DNA from 4 places in the Sulfuriflexus sp. genome. Region 1 is predicted to be linked to each of the others. Evidence: predicted binding sites of a transcription regulator. Region 1 holds the regulator's gene; each other region holds the start of a gene.
What was found. The regulator sigma-54, encoded in region 1, starts transcription at its own class of promoters, with help from an activator protein. The targets are predictions, from matches to a motif close to TGGCANGNTNCNTGCTT.
Positions count from the first base shown of each region.

Region 2: RQ738_RS01225 (TorF family putative porin) is a predicted target of sigma-54. The motif match lies at 2,697-2,713, and genes of this name have one in related genera.
Region 3: fliL (flagellar basal body-associated protein FliL) is a predicted target of sigma-54. The motif match lies at 2,341-2,357, and genes of this name have one in related genera.
Region 4: RQ738_RS07180 (pilin) is a predicted target of sigma-54. The motif match lies at 2,215-2,231, and genes of this name have one in related genera.

Region 1 is NZ_JAVVES010000010.1:5,723-9,777, reverse strand. It holds gene lptC (LPS export ABC transporter periplasmic protein LptC) at 1-64, shown strand, start outside; gene lptA (lipopolysaccharide transport periplasmic protein LptA) at 54-581, shown strand; gene lptB (LPS export ABC transporter ATP-binding protein) at 578-1,303, shown strand; gene RQ738_RS02805 (RNA polymerase factor sigma-54) at 1,391-2,878, shown strand; gene hpf (ribosome hibernation-promoting factor, HPF/YfiA family) at 2,913-3,254, shown strand; gene ptsN (PTS IIA-like nitrogen regulatory protein PtsN) at 3,275-3,739, shown strand; gene hprK (HPr(Ser) kinase/phosphatase) at 3,741-4,055, shown strand, end outside.
Region 2 is NZ_JAVVES010000004.1:41,284-45,338, forward strand. It holds gene RQ738_RS01215 (ammonium transporter) at 226-1,497, opposite strand; gene glnK (P-II family nitrogen regulator) at 1,515-1,853, opposite strand; gene RQ738_RS01225 (TorF family putative porin) at 1,915-2,613, opposite strand; gene RQ738_RS01230 (accessory factor UbiK family protein) at 2,891-3,136, shown strand; gene RQ738_RS01235 (YifB family Mg chelatase-like AAA ATPase) at 3,182-4,055, shown strand, end outside.
Region 3 is NZ_JAVVES010000018.1:31,238-35,292, forward strand. It holds gene fliO (flagellar biosynthetic protein FliO) at 1-316, opposite strand, end outside; gene fliN (flagellar motor switch protein FliN) at 328-741, opposite strand; gene fliM (flagellar motor switch protein FliM) at 734-1,759, opposite strand; gene fliL (flagellar basal body-associated protein FliL) at 1,762-2,307, opposite strand; gene RQ738_RS05040 (flagellar hook-length control protein FliK) at 2,571-3,797, opposite strand; gene fliJ (flagellar export protein FliJ) at 3,882-4,055, opposite strand, start outside.
Region 4 is NZ_JAVVES010000029.1:26,346-30,400, forward strand. It holds gene RQ738_RS07175 (hypothetical protein) at 1-1,235, opposite strand, end outside; gene RQ738_RS07180 (pilin) at 1,690-2,124, opposite strand; gene RQ738_RS07185 (sigma-54 dependent transcriptional regulator) at 2,569-3,960, opposite strand.

The DNA.
Region 1 (4,055 bases):
CGCCTATGTGCGCACGGGACAATTACAACTGCTTGATGATGTACGGGCCCATTATGAAAATTAAACAATATCTCGTTTTCCTGCTGGTTTGCCTGTGTCTGCCACTGCAGGCCCTGGCCCTGAGTACCGACAAGGATCACCCCATGAAGATTGAGGCTGACCGGGTCGACATCGATGATGAGAAAGGTGTCAGCACCTTCCGCGGCAACGTGGTTATGACCCGCGGCAGTATACTCATCAAGGGTGACGTGGTGGTGGTCTATCGTGATGAGCAAAAAGACCTCGACAAGATTCACTCGACCGGCAACCTCGCGCATTTTCAGCAACGCCCCGATGGCAAGCCCGATGACGTCGTCGCCGAGGGCCGGGAACTGTTTTATGATGCGCTCAAGGAAGTCCTTATCATCCGCCGTCAGGGCAATGTCATTCAGGGAGGGGATATCTTCCGCGGCGAGCATATTGTCTATGATTCCAAACGTGACACGGTCGAGGCACGCGGTGGCAAGACTGACGATGGCGAAGGCAAGAAGGGTCGCGTACAAATGACCCTGCAACCGGGCAAGAAAGACGGCAAGCAATGAGTAGCCTGCGCGCCGAAAACCTGTTCAAGAGCTACCGTTCGCGGAAAGTAGTGAACGATGTCACCCTGCAGATCAGGAGCGGCGAGGTCGTCGGCCTGCTCGGCCCGAACGGCGCGGGCAAAACAACCAGTTTTTACATGGTAGTCGGCCTGATCGCAGCCGATACCGGGCATATCTTTCTCGACGATGCCGACATCAGTCGCTTGCCGATGCACCGTCGTGCCCGTCTCGGTATCGGTTACCTGCCCCAGGAGGCCTCTGTCTTCCGCAAACTCAGTGTCGAAGACAATATCCGCGCCATCCTGCAGTCAATGCCGGATTTATCCACCGAGCAAATCGACATCGAGACCGAGGAACTCCTGCGCGACCTGCATATCTCGCATATCCGCGACAACCTGGGCATGAGCCTCTCCGGGGGGGAACGCCGCCGGGTCGAGATTGCCCGTGCCCTGGCCACACGCCCGCACTTTATCCTCCTTGATGAACCCTTTGCCGGCGTAGACCCGCTCTCTGTCGTCGATATAAACTCTATTATCAAACACTTACGGGATCTTGGCATTGGTGTTTTGATTACGGACCATAACGTGCGCGAAACCCTGGGGATCTGTGAACGTGCCTACATCATGAACGCCGGCGAAATCATCGCCGAGGGTGCACCGGAAGACCTGCTGGCCAATAAACAGGTGCGCGAAGTCTACCTGGGACAACATTTTACACTTTAGGCCCGAAAGCCCCTGTACTGGCACAGATGTTGCGCTAGAATGTCAGGTAGATAATACATCGCCTCTAATGAAAGACTCGAACCATACATGAAGCAGTCCATCCAGCTTCGTCTGGGTCAGAACCTGACCATGACTCCCCAGCTGCAGCAAGCCATTCGGCTGTTGCAGTTGTCGTCACTGGAGCTGAGTTCAGAGATCCAGGAGGCCCTCGAAAGCAACCCGATGCTCGAGATCGCCGAAGGCGATAGCGAAGAGGGACCCGCTAATCCGCAAAACGACAGCAACGGCGAGAAGGAAAAAGCCTCTGCCCAGGAAAATCTCGCTACCACCGATACCGACAAGGCCATGCAGCAAACCGATATACCGGATGACCTGCCCGTCGACACCGCCTGGGATGACATTTACGAAACCGGTACTTACCAGTCCAGTGGCGCTGCCAACGCCGAGTTCAGCCAGCGTGAATTCGAGATCAACAGTGATGACGAACAAGACCTGCATGATCATCTGAGCTGGCAAATGAACATGACCCCCTTTTCGGAAACCGATACAACTATCGCCACCGCGATCATCGACGCCGTCGGCGAAGACGGTTACCTGGAAAGCAGCACCGAAGACCTGTTTGAAAGTTTGCAGAAAGACTTGCCCGAACTCGAACTCGATGAGGTCGAGGCCGTCTTGCGCCAGGTACAGAACTTTGACCCGCCGGGTGTCGCCAGCCGCAACCTTGGTGAATGCATGCTCATGCAGTTACGCCAGCTCGACCCGGCAACACCCTGGCGCGAACAGGCCATACACGTTGTCGCCGAACACCTCGACCTGCTGGCCGCCCATGATTATACGCAACTGATGCGGCGCATGAAGCTGGCTGAAACGGACATGCAACAGGTCATCGCATTGATTCGTTCGCTGAACCCTCGCCCCGGCAGTCACCTTTCCAGCCAGCGCACCGAATACATCGTTCCTGATGTTTATGTCCGCAAGTACAAGGGCGTGTGGCGGGTTGAACTAAACCCGGATGTCGCGCCCAAACTGCGTATCAACAGCCTTTATGCCAGCATGATCCGTCGCGCCGATAACAGCGAGGACAACAATTTCCTGAAGGATAACCTGCAGGAGGCACGCTGGTTATTAAAGAGTCTGCAAAGCCGTAATGAAACCCTGCTCAAGGTGGCGACCTGTATCGTTGAACATCAGCGAGGCTTTCTTGAGCATGGCGAAGAGGCCATGAAGGCGCTGGTGCTGCATGATGTCGCCGAGGCGGTAGAGATGCATGAATCGACAATTTCCCGTGTAACCACGCGCAAGTATATGCACACACCACGTGGCATCTTTGAGCTGAAATACTTTTTTTCCAGCCATGTCAGTACCGCCAGCGGCGGCGAATGCTCTTCGACAGCAATCCGCGCCCTGATAAAAAAACTTGTCGCGGCAGAAGAACCGAAAAAACCATTAAGTGATAACAAGATCGCTTCGCTACTTGAACAACAGGGTATTAACGTGGCTCGACGCACGGTCGCAAAGTACCGGGAAGCCATGTCGATCCCGCCTTCCAATGAACGTAAACGGCTGATGTAATCTCGCATCAGCACTAAACCAGAGGAGCACTATTATGCAAATCGACCTCACTGGACATCACATCGACATCACTGACTCGATGCGTGATTATGTGAACACCAAGTTTGAACGCCTTGAGCGTCACTTTGACAATGTCACCAACACGCACGTTATTCTAAGTGTAGAAAAACTCCGCCAGAAAGCCGAAGCCACTGTCCATATAGCGGGCCACAACCTGTTTGCGGAATCTGTTGATGAAGACATGTACGCTGCGATCGATTCACTGACCGACAAGCTTGATCGGCAGATTATCAAGCACAAGGAAAAAGCCACTGACCATCGTGCCAGAAACAGCCTGAAGGATCAGGAAATCCAGGAACCTCAGGAAACTGAATAACCAAGAATAATCGAGGTAATATGAAAATCAGCGATATCCTTACAGCAGACCGCATCAGTTGTGCAGCGAGTCCGGCAAGTAAGAAACGTGCATTGGAGGAAGTCAGTGCACTCATGCTGAATGCCGATGCCAGTCTTACCCAGGGTGAGATCTTCGATAGCCTGCTATCGCGTGAACGCCTGGGTAGTACTGGCCTTGGCCATGGTGTGGCCATACCACATGGTCGCATCGCGACCGGCAACAAGGCCATTGGAGCCTTTATCCATCTGTCTCAAGGCATCGATTTCGATGCCATTGATGGCCAACCGGTTGACCTTCTGTTCGGCCTTCTGGTCCCTGTTGAGTCGACCGAGGAACACCTGCAAATCCTTGCCCACCTGGCAAAGATGTTCAGCGATGAGCCATTCTGTGCACAACTACGTCACGCGCAGAGCGAGGAAGAACTATATAATCTGATTACTGACTGGCAACCCGCCGCGGAATGATATGACCAAGAGTATCTCTGTCAAAACCCTGTTCGAGAGGCATCGTAAAAAGCTCAAGCTCGAGCACGTCGCCGGCACGAGTGGCGAAAACCGCATTATCCAGTTTGATGGTGAACAGATATCAGCGGAAAACGAGCCCGATATTTCCTATGTCGGACACCTGAACTTCATTCATCCGCACCGCATTCAAATCATTGGCTATCGCGAAATTGAGTACTTCAATAATCTCTATAAAGAGGGGCGCACAGAATCGCTGAATCGTCTTTATGAAGGCAATCCCCTGTGTATTATCATCGCCAATGACATAGAGGTACCG
Region 2 (4,055 bases), on a different contig from region 1:
GGGACAGTGGAATAGGGTACTCATAATGAAGCTTGAAAAGCTTCTATGAGCCACCCTACGGGGGTTCATTATGCTGTCTCACAGGATCCTGTCGGCTCCATTGTGAGTACCCTACGCTTCCAGCGTCAGGGCAACCTCAACCATCTCCGATGGTTCGAGGCATAAAAAACGGGCGCCGAAGCGCCCGTTGAATTCAACCACGAGGGTCGAGAGGTTTAGCTTTTATTATTTAGTGGATACAAACTCCGGATAGGCCTCGATGCCGCATTCGGATTGATCGACACCTTCGTACTCTTCTTCCTCGCTGACGCGGATTCCCATCACGGCCTTGATCACGAACCAGGTTACGAGGCTGGCAGCAAAGACCCAGATGAAGATGGTCAACAGGCCGGCGAACTGGCCGCCGAAGGTTGCGCCGCTGTTGGTCAGTGGTACGGCCATAAGCCCCCACATACCGACGACACCGTGAACCGAGATGGCACCGACCGGGTCATCGATCTTCATCTTGTCGAGAGCGACAATCGAGAACACGACCAGAGCACCACCGGCAGCACCGATAAGGGTGGCAGACAGCGCGGTTGGTGTGGAAGGCTCGGCAGTGATGGCGACCAGGCCAGCCAGGGCACCGTTCAGGGCCATGGTCAGGTCGGCCTTGCCGAACATGAGCTTGGCGATGATGAGCGCGGCAATGACACCACCGGCGGCAGCGGCATTCGTGTTCAGGAACACCATGGCCACGGAGTTGGCGCTTGCCATATCACCCAGCTTCAGCACCGAACCGCCGTTAAAGCCGAACCAGCCCATCCAGAGGATGAAGGTCCCCAGCGTGGCCAGCGGCAGGTTGGCACCTGGAATCGCATTGACGTGTCCGTCTGGGCCGTACTTGCCCTTGCGCGGGCCAAGCAACAGTACCCCGGCGAGTGCGGCTGCAGCACCGGCCATGTGCACAATGCCTGAACCTGCAAAGTCGGAGAAGCCGAAATCATCACCCAGGCTGAACATGCCGAATACTGACTTGCCACCCCATGTCCAGGCACCTTCCATCGGGTAGATGAAGGCAGTCATGACAACGGCGAACAGGATAAAGGCCCACAGCTTCATGCGCTCGGCAACGGCACCAGAGACGATAGACATGGCGGTTGCCACGAACACCACCTGGAAGAAAAAGTCAGAGGCGCTGGAATATACCGAATCCCCACCGAAGCCGTTTGCCGCCGATGCGGCAAGCGCATCCTTGGTCAGGTTTTCGCCACCGGCGATGCCTTCAAGGAACAGGCCACCGTCATACATAATCTCGTAACCGACAACCATGTATGCCGTACAGGCAATCGCAAACAGGACGACGTTCTTGGTCAGGATTTCCGTTGTGTTCTTGGACCGGACCAGGCCCGCCTCCAGCATCGAGAAACCTGCTGCCATCCACATTACCAGCGCGCCGCATACCAGGAAGTAAAAGGTATCGATGGCATACTGCAATTCAAAAATATTATTTTCCATCTTGCTTACTCCTGTTGTTAAAGCGCTTCCGGACCGGACTCGCCAGTACGGATGCGGACGGCCTGCTCCAGGTCAAAGACAAAGATCTTGCCGTCACCGATCTTGCCGGTATTGGCAGCCTTTGAAATGGCCTCAAGCACCTGTTCAACCAGATCATCATTGATGGCGACATCAAGCTTCACCTTGGGCAGAAAATCGACGACATATTCCGCCCCGCGGTATAACTCGGTGTGCCCCTTCTGACGACCGAACCCCTTTACTTCTGTAACTGTTATCCCCTGCACGCCGATTTCGGATAGCGCTTCCCGCACATCATCGAGCTTGAAGGGTTTAATAATTGCGCTTACTAATTTCATTTTTATTCCTCCTGCCGGTTGGCCCCACTTGCAGCAAGCGGGGCTCAAGCATGGCTAATGTTTAGAAGCTCTTTGCAACGGTGAAGATGAAGCGGTCATCACAAATATTTGCATTACCACAATTCGTACTGTCATTCAGATCGGTATCGGTGTAATCGAGGGCAAAATCAAAGCCGCCCATCGACTTGCTCAGACCGACCTTCCAGTCGTCGTAATCCTGACCATCATCGATATCCTGGAAGCCGTAGTGCAGGCCCAGGGCGAAATCGTTCATCAGCGGAATGTCCACGCCCACGGTGGTGTAGGTCGCGTCGCCGGTGCCGCCGAAGAAGTCACTCGAGTAGTTCAGGCCGGCACTGACCGCGGCCGGGCCGAAGTCATAAGACAGGGAACCATAGACTTCGGTAAAATCGTAATCTCCTGCCCTGGCGGCATCAGAGCTCGGGTAGTCGTAATAGATCACGCCGACGTCATAACCGAGCTTGTTGCTAAGCTCACCAGCGAAACCGGCGTAGTAGTCGACCTCGATATCGGCATCGTCACCAAAGTCCAGGTTGGATGCCCAGATACCGGCATACAGGCCGTTTGATACGGCCATATCGAATCCGCCCTGAACGGCCGGGCCATCTGTCTGGGAAATGCCGCGGAATACATAGTCGGTTGTTAATGCCACATTGCCGCTGAACTCCACCTCGGCCATAGCCAGGCCTGAGCCGGCCATGAGGGTTGCTGCCGCAATGCTTGTTAATGTCTTTTTCATGTCTCTATCTCCTGACGCTTTTGATAAAATTAGGGTCTGCCAAATGAAACCGGGTGGAAGTCGTTTACCACTTGCACTGCTAATTGCACAAGCTATGCCAAGTAATTATTTTTTAATAATTACAATAAGTTATCCAATTCACTGGACGCCATATGGGGAAATACCTGCACCAATAAATCTCAGTGCACAATATTGGTGCCCCGTTTTGGTGCTGAAATAATCGTCACTGTCCAGATTTTTTGGTTACACTTGGGCATCAGTCACACTGGATGGACTTATGAACGAAACACGTAACCTTATAGATGATCTGACACGCCAGTTACGCGAGTCCCTGCCGGACGGCCTGGCAACGGCGCGCGAAGACTTCGACGAGACCCTGCGTCTGGCCATTTCTGCTGCTGTGTCGCGTATGGACCTGGTTACTCGTGAAGAATTTGATGTTCAGGCTGCCGTGCTGGCCCGTACCCGGGAAAAGCTCGAGGCGCTGATAACACGTTTGCAGGAACTCGAAAACAAGACATAAACCGCATGGGCAGGATGCTTGTGCTAACGAACAAGGAAGTCAGGTATGTCGCTTGCTATTGTCTACAGCCGCGCTGCGGCCGGTATCACCGCACCGCTGGTCAGTGTTGAAATCCACATCTCCAATGGTCTGCCCGCGCTCTCGATTGTGGGGCTGGCTGAAACCGAGGTTCGCGAGAGCAAGGAGCGCGTGCGCAGCGCGATAATCAACTCCAATTTTGACTTCCCGGCACGCCGCATCACTATCAACCTGGCACCGGCCGACCTGCCCAAGCAGGGCGGGCGCTTCGATCTCGCTATCGCACTCGGTATCCTCCACGCCTCGGGCCAGCTCGAGGCCCCCGAGCTTGCTGATTATGAATTCAGCGGTGAGCTGGCACTGACCGGACAGTTGCGCTCCATACGCGGTGCCCTGCCTATCGCCATTGCCGCCCACCAGGCGCGTCGCCAGCTTATCCTGCCCGCTGAAAACGCCGCCGAGGCCAGCCTCATCCAGGATGCCAGGCAATATTCAGCGCAACACCTGCTCGAGGTCTGTGCGCACCTGAACGGCACAGCACGACTGCCCGCCCGGCACGGCCGGCCCGATAACTGTCAGCCGCTTCACACTGATGACCTTGCCGAGGTGCGCGCCCAGCATCATGCCCGGCGGGCGCTGGAGATCGCCGCCGCCGGGGGCCATAACCTGATCATGATCGGCCCGCCCGGCACCGGCAAGACCATGCTGGCGAAACGCCTGCCCGGTATTCTGCCGGACATGAGCGAGGACGAGGCCCTTGAATCCGCGGCGGTGTTGTCTGTCAGCTCGCAGGGTTTCGACCCCGACCTCTGGCGTCAGCGGCCCTTCCGTTCTCCGCATCACACCGCCTCGGCGGTGGCACTCGTGGGTGGTGGCAGCCAGCCCCGCCCCGGCGAGATCT
Region 3 (4,055 bases), on a different contig from region 1:
TCTGCTTTTCTCCGACCTGCATGAGGACAACGCGCTCACGTGCCCCCATGGAGAGACCACCCAGGATCTTTAACGCACCGTTACCGGTAACAGCAAAGCCACCGACGCGCTTTAATAACCAGGCAACCCCGATCACCAGCAACAGGACAAACAACAAGCCGAGAGCCACTTGTGCCATGCTGCCGCCCGAGAGTGGTTCAACATTGACCCGGCCGGCCAGCTTTTCTGTCTTGCCGGTCACTTCCGCGGCAATAGCGCCTGTCGCAAAGAAAAGGCTGAACAACAAACCCGGCAAACGCTTATTTCGAATAGTCATGCAGGCGATACTTATTTGAGTTTCTTCAGTCGTTCGGCGGCACTCACCACATCAGTCAGGCGGATCCCGAATTTGTCATTCACGACCACGACTTCGCCGTGCGCGATCAGTGTACCGTTTACCATGACATCCATTGGCTCCCCGGCAAGCCGGTCCAGTTCAACCACGGAACCCTGGTTTAACTGCAACAGGTTGCGGATACTGATGGTGGTACGGCCAATCTCCATGGCGATGGTAACCGGGATATCCAGAATCACTTCGATATTGGCATCCTCATCGGTTACCTCGGCAGCATCATCCTGCAAATGATCTACAGGAGCCGCCGGGGCATCTGTCGGGACCGCCTCATCCGTCGAGGCCGCGGCGGCGGCCATATCCTCAGCATCCTCAGTCGGTTGACTGTTCTCGTCAGTTGTATCATTCATTCGACACGTCCTTCTTCGGTATCAATTCAACAAGTTGTTTACTTTCCGGCCTCTCAACCGGACGGGTAATCTTCACGGCCTTATTGCCATGTGCCTCACCATAGGTCCCACGTAATATGGGAATACCACCCGAGCGGAGTAACACCGTCTTCGGCATATCGATAGGGATAATGTCGCCAGGTTTCATATCAATGATTTCCTGGAGGGTAAGTTCTGCTTCAGCCAGCTGGCAGTTCAGATCTACCCGGGCACTTTTTATTTCCTCGCGGAGCGCGGTTATCCAGCGCGTATCCGTTTCTGCGCGGTCACTCTGCACGCCGGCATCGAGGAGTTCCCGAATAGGTTCCAGCATGGAATAAGGCATCGTGATGTGCAGGTCACCGCCGCCGCCGTCAAGCTCAATGGTAAACTTGGTTAATACGACAACCTCGGTCGGGCTGACAATATTCGCAAACTGCGGATTGACTTCAGAGCTTTGGTACTCATAGTCAATATCAAATACCGGTTTCCATGCGCTAGCCAGGCTCTTGAAGATATCCGCCAGCACCACCTGCACAATGCGCAGTTCTGTCGGCGTGAATTCGCGACCTTCTATCTTCGCGTGTCGTCCCACACCACCGAAGAAATTATCCACCAGGATAAACACCAGCTTGGGGTCAAGGACAAACAATGCCGTACCCCGCAACGGCGCCATCTTCACCAGGTTCAGGCTGGTCGGCACATACAGGCTGTGAATATATTCGGAAAACTTCATCATCTGCACACTGCCGACCGATATCTCGGCAGAACGACGCAGCAGATTGAAGAGGCTGGCACGGAACAGGCGGGCAAAACGTTCGTTGATCATTTCCAGCGTGGGCAGGCGGCCGCGTACGATGCGGTCTTCAACCGCAAAGTTGTATGAACGGGTTGAACCGTCATCGCCACCATCGTCACCGTCTGTCTCGACATCGCCATTTGATACGCCGTGCAACAGTGCATCAATCTCTTCCTGCGAGAGTAAATCGTTGACAGACATGGCTACTGAATCACAAAACTGGTGAAGAAGACTTCCTGAATACCCTTGTCATCGGTGTACTTCTGCAGAACCGACTGGATTTCCTTGCGGGTTTCCGTGCGAAGCTTTTCCTTGCCCTCGCGCGAACTCAGGTCCTTGAAGCTCTGGCTGCTGAACAACAGCACCAGGTTATTGCGTATAACCGGGTCATGCTGTTTCAGACTCTCTACCACTGCTTCATCGTGCGTCATGACACTCAGGCCGATTTGCAGGAAGCGCACCACACCCTTGTCTTCAAAGTTCACCACGAAAGGTGGATCGAAGGGATGGTAGATAACCTTCGTGTTGCCGGCATCTTTGGCCTGCGCCTTTTTGTTCGCGGTCTTGCCAGCAGTGTCTTCTGCGACTGCTTCCTCGTCGGCCCCACCGAGGAAGTACAGCGTGCCGCCGATGGATGCCCCCATCAGGACCAGCACCACCAACACAATAATGATTATCTTTAGCTTGCCTGATTTGACCGGCTTGCCATCGTCATCGCCAAGTTCCAGATCTTCTTCGTCAATTGCCATAAATGTGACTCCTCGTCCTTCTGGTCACTGATGTAGCAAGACGCATGCCACCGCGAGGTAGCCGGATCGAAGGTGAGGGACAATGTGAGGAATCCTGCGCCAGGCAGGAAGTTACGCATGTAAAACAGCCAGTTAAGCGCGGTAAAAACGGCTCGCCGCGAGACCGTCTCCGGCCGGGTCAATGACCGGGGCCGACAAAAACATGACACCGGTGGTTAAAAATTCGCCAAGCTACTGATTATCGGGGGCTGAAGAACCGTTATTCAGATGTAATAGTCGACGGCGCGCTCGCTGATCATCACCGGATGCAGCATAACCTCGGCATGACCTTCTGCCAGTGACTCGAGGTTACCCGGCCCGGCATTGCGTTCCGTACCGTTACCCTGATCATGCGCAGCCGCCTGCCCACCCGCGGAGCTGTCCTGATGACGCACATCAACATCGCCCAGATTGAGGCCTTCATTGGCCAGCATTTCCCGCAACCTCGGTATGGCCAGTTCAATTGTCTCGCGTGTCGTTGCATGGACAGTATTAAAGGTAATGTTGGTCTGTTCCTTGCTCACATTCACCTGGATATCAATCGGCCCAAGCTCAGCCGGATTGACACGGACCTGTACAGACTGGTTATTCCCCACAGACCAGACCACCCGCTCGGCAAAGGCGCGTTGCCACTGCTGATGCTGCACGGGGACATCAATGCTCACCTGTTGCAGGCCGGTAGCGGAAGTGGTGGCCGTGCCGGAGGTCGTCACCGGGCTGCCTGCGGAGACCGGGCTGGCAAGATTGGTGGCCGTCGTCTGGCGGCCATTGAATTCAGTGAACTGCTCAATGAGTTTGTTGGCCTGGGCCATCTGCAGCGGGGGTTTCTCAGTATCGCCACGGCTAACCAGCGAAATAACCTTGCCTTCCCGTGACTCGGCTGCCTGTAACTGCAGTGCCGCCTGGGCCTGGGCGGTGTCAGCAGCGGCCTCGCCCTCTATCGCCGGCGAGACGGGGGCAAGCCTGGCAAGGGTTTCGGCCAGCGTCGGTGGCGGGGTCGTTTTGTCGGTCCCCGTCTCCGGCCTGCCCGGTGCTACCGGCCTGCTGTCCACGACCACCACGGGGCTGGCCAGTGCGATACTCTCATCACCCTCGGGGACGATCTCCGTTTCCAGCGATGCTTCAGCACTAACCTCCAGCGCCTCGGTCGCCAATTCAAGGTCTGCGTCACCGAGTAACCCTTCAAGCTGCTCGGCGCTTTCCGGCAACGGTAATGGCAAGGCCTTGCCGTCCTGCGGCAACCCCGCTTTCGCCGTTACCGGGGAAAGCTTGCTGTCGGCTGCGACTGGCCCGGTATTTTCTTTGCCCTGTTGCTGCACCTGGCTTGAGAGGACGCCACCAAATTGGCTTTTTTTATCCGCACTTACGTCACTTTTCAGCACGCTCGCCGGGGCCTTATGATTACCTGGCGCCGGGCTGGGGGCAACTTTTAACGGCAATTGATCAGACATCGTCTTACTCCGGTGCTCACCTGAAATATTCTCTACCCAGGAAGGAGCAAGGAGTGTGCCAACAACCGCGTGGTGCGTGATTATTCAGTAATTGTTGAAGTCGCTGCGCCGGTGCTGGGCACGCTCGTCGTTCTCGTTTTGCTCCCGCCGGTCCTCGAGACGCTGCTCTTCGGCATGAAACCGCGACACCACCTTGTTCAGTGCCTCGGTCCTGGTCCGCAGGGCTCGCCATTCCCGGCTGCGGATCTCGAGGAGGCG
Region 4 (4,055 bases), on a different contig from region 1:
TGGAAGGATAGTAGTAACATAAACATGCCCAGAAAGCCCTTGGCATATAGCGCATAGCTTGTGGAGGCAGTGAAACGGTAAAGTCCATAGATAGCGGCCAGAAGCAGACCATACATCGCTGTATAGTTTCTATGTTCAAACTTGATCTCTAGTGGAAAAACCGTGGATTCAAGTGCGTGGGATAACAGGAACCAGAAAATACCCAAGGCAATGACGGGTTCTTTTCTGACGAGCAGTAGACCCGTGATGGCAAGCCCCAGCAAACCGGTAATGGCGAGGATGGTCAGGGTATCGAAAGTGGAGGTGACGGGGTAGCCATCATGGTGCAATGCCATCTCGGATAATTGTGGAGAGAAATATTGTTTTATATAACCCCAGAGGACATGGCTTTCTGTCAACAAGCGTTCCCCCAGAGAAAAGTCGCGGTGTATGTAACCGGCAAGAAAGGTATCATTTTTTAAAATATAAACAGCCAAGCCAAGCGCAATGGGCAGTATGGTAATCATGCCGAAAGTGGTCAGGAATCGGGTATCACGAACCCCTGCCTGTGTGGCAGGTGTGCGAAATCTGAATACGAATACCTCGATGAGCAGGATATAACCGGGCAGGAGTACCGTAGTCTCTTTCGAGAACATCCCCAGCAGGCCAAATATAAAATAGCCCAGTAGAATAAGGGTATAGGCAAACCTTTTTTCTTGACTGATGCGTTCACGGCCATAGATATAGGCCAGGACTGCAAGCAGGGTGAACAGGGTTGAAAGCTGGGCCATGCGTTGCACGACATAGAGCACCGTGCTGACATGCAAGGGGTGGAGTAACCATACTGAAGCGGCAACGAGTGCGATTGAACTGGCCCATTTTTCGCCGGGCCTGCCCTGCAGGCAGCGGTGGAGAATATTCTTGCCGACTAGGTAAAGTAGAATGCCGGTAAATAAATGCAGCGCTAGGTTGGTGACCTTGAAGCTTAAGGGGTCTTCACCAAAAAAGATAAAATTCAGAGCGAAGCTGGCATTGGCCAGTGGGCGTAGAAGCGGGCCGTTTTCCAGTGAAAAGGACAAGGGTAAGAGTTGTTGCCAGTTCAGTTCGGCCATTCTGAGCTGAAGGGTGTTTGTAAAGTCATCGAGTAGGAAGGGCCCGTTAAGCCCGGGCAAGTAGAGGGCGATGGTCAGTAGTAGCACAATTAACAAGAGGAGCTTGCTGTTTAGGTGAGGAAGCCGTGTTTTATTGTTATGCATGGTGGCTGTAACTTGTCTTGAGCCCGCCCGGGGTCTGGTCAACGTCGGCATTATGACAGTATATATGAGGGTAAGATGCTATTACCAGTAAGCGCCGGTGAAAAGAGTACGTTTTATCCGGTGTACTGGCTTTCGTTAATGTACTGATGCAGGCATAAACAAAGGGGCTGCCGGAGTGGTCTCTTCCGAAATTATTTGCCCCGATTGGCGGCGCCAGCATTGGCGGGCAGGCCTCATGAAGGAGCGGGCGTATAAGGCCACTGAGTATAGTTTGGATTTGTTGTAGCCATGCCTTATAAGCCGATTAGATAGGGGGTTTTGGGGTTCGTGCTTGTGAACCTTTTGTTTATAATAAATAGCCAAATAAAATAGGCCCCTCATAACGAGGGGCCTATTTGTGCTAATACCTAAGTGCTTTCAGAATTACAGGATTATCCGTAATTCCTCAGGTTTATTATCGGCAATTCGCCGGCAAGAATTTTTCGGGCGTAGTAGTTTTCGAACAATCCCATGAGACGCCTTGGGCACTACCTGTACCGGTCAATTTAAACGTTGTGCCATTTGCAGTACCGAGACCTGAGGCGGCGAGTGTTACCTGGACAACACCTACTGTGGTACTTGTTTGCGTGTAAGCGACACCCGCGACATAATCACCGATAGCGCCAGTATTGACACCAGCTTGAGCAGCAGTTGCAGGCATTCCACCCTCAGAGATATAGTACTCAGAGACTGAAGTTTTTGCTGCAGCCAGTGCCCCTACCCCCTCAGTGATTTTTGCGCGAATAGTGTAATCCTGATAAGCAGGGATGGCGATGGCGGCGAGAATACCGATAATCGCGACAACGATCATCAATTCAATCAGTGTAAAACCTTGTTGTACGTTTTTCATTATGCTCTCCTGAAAATTCAGTTGTTTGGGTTGTCGTGTTCTGAATTGGCGCGTTAACAGCGGCGCTGTTTCATCACTTACCCGTAACTGGAGCAAGGGCTGTGCCAAACGGGTGGTTGGCAGGTGCTCACCCGACCTGTGGTAGACTAAGTAATTGAAATATTGGTGTAAATTATTTGTTTGTCGTGATGGGTTGGATGCGGTTTTGGCATCTGGATGCCGGTATTTTTCCTTGCCAGTGAAACCTGCAGGGCAGAATGTGACGCTGAGCGTCAGTTCTGTAGTTTTGTAGGTCAGATTAGCGCAGCGTAATCCGACGCATTTCTTCACATGGGCACGTCGGCTTCACTTCAGAACCGCTTTCAGCGTTTCATCAAGTATTTTCTACGCTGCGCTACGGTCACGTCACCTCCGGTTCCTAAGCCGACCTACGATTATGGGTGGCTATTCTTCGAGGCCGAGCTTCTTCAGCCGGTAGCGCAGGGCGCGGAAGGTGATGCCGAGCCTTTTCGCCGCCGCGGTCTTGTTGAAACGGGACTGTTCCAGGGCCTGCTGGATGGCGTCCTTCTCGATTGAATCGAGGTAATCCGTCAGCGGCATTTCGCCATCCAGGTCGGCCATGAGCAGGCTTTCGTCGGCGGCAGTGGGTGTATGGGCCGCAGGCAGGTGCAGGTCGGCGACCTCAATGGCTTCTCCCTCGCACAGGGTCATGGCGCGCTCGAGGATGTTCTCCAGTTCACGGACATTGCCGGGAAAGGGATACCCGGCCAGGACGTCCAGCGCCTCGGGGGTGAGCCGGGGCGTGGCCAGGCCCATTTCAGCGGCCAGCTTGCCGAGAATGTGCCCGGCGAGCAGGGGAATGTCACCGCTGCGTTCGCGCAGGCTGGGCACGGCTAACTGGATAACATTGATGCGGTAGAACAGATCCTGGCGGAAGCTGCCTTCGCTGACCAGCGCGGCCAGGTCCTTGTGGGTGGCGCTGAGGATACGCACATCGACCGGGGTCTCGCGCTGTTCGCCGACCGGGCGCACGGACTTTTCCTGGATGGCGCGTAGTAGCTTGACCTGCATGTGCAGGGGCAGCTCGGCCACTTCGTCGAGAAACAGGGTGCCGCCATCAGCGGCCTGGAAGAGGCCGGTCTTGTCGCTCACCGCGCCAGTGAAACTGCCCTTTTTATGGCCGAAGAACTCGCTTTCCATCAGGTCCTGCGGGATGGCGCCGCAGTTCACCGGCACAAAGGCCCTGTCGGCGCGCGGGCCGAGTTCGTGGATCAGGCGAGCGACGAGTTCCTTGCCGCTGCCGGATTCACCGCTGATATATACGGGCGCCTGGCTGCGGGCGAGCTTCTTGATGGTCTCGCGGGTGCGCTGGATGATGTCGGCATCGCCGAGCAGTTGCAGCGTGGCAGATTCCGCGGCCGCGTCAGGTTGATTGGCAGACCGGTCAGGGGCTTTGTTATGCGTCTTGTGTGACAGCTTCAGGGCCGTGTTGACGAGCTTGCGTAACGCGCCCAGGTCGACCGGTTTGGAGACAAAGTCGAAGGCGCCGGCCTTGAGCGCGGTAATCGCCAGTTCCATGTTGCCGTGCGCGGTAATCATCGCCACCGGGACATTCGCGTGCAGTTGCTGCATGTGGCGCACGAGGTCGATGCCATCGCCGTCCGGCAGGCGCATGTCGGTGAGGCACAGATCGAAATCGTGCCTGTCGAGCAACCCGCGCGCGGTGGCGATGTCGGCGGCACTCTGGCAGTCGATGTCCATGCGCGAGAGGGTCATCTCCAGCAGTTCGAGAATATCCGGTTCGTCATCAACGATGAGGGCTAGGTATTTGTCCATATTTTTTATTATAGGGCTTTACACTGCTGTCCCGTTAATTCCCTCTCCCTTCGGGAGAGGGTTAGGGTGAGGGGATTTAGATTCGATAACATATT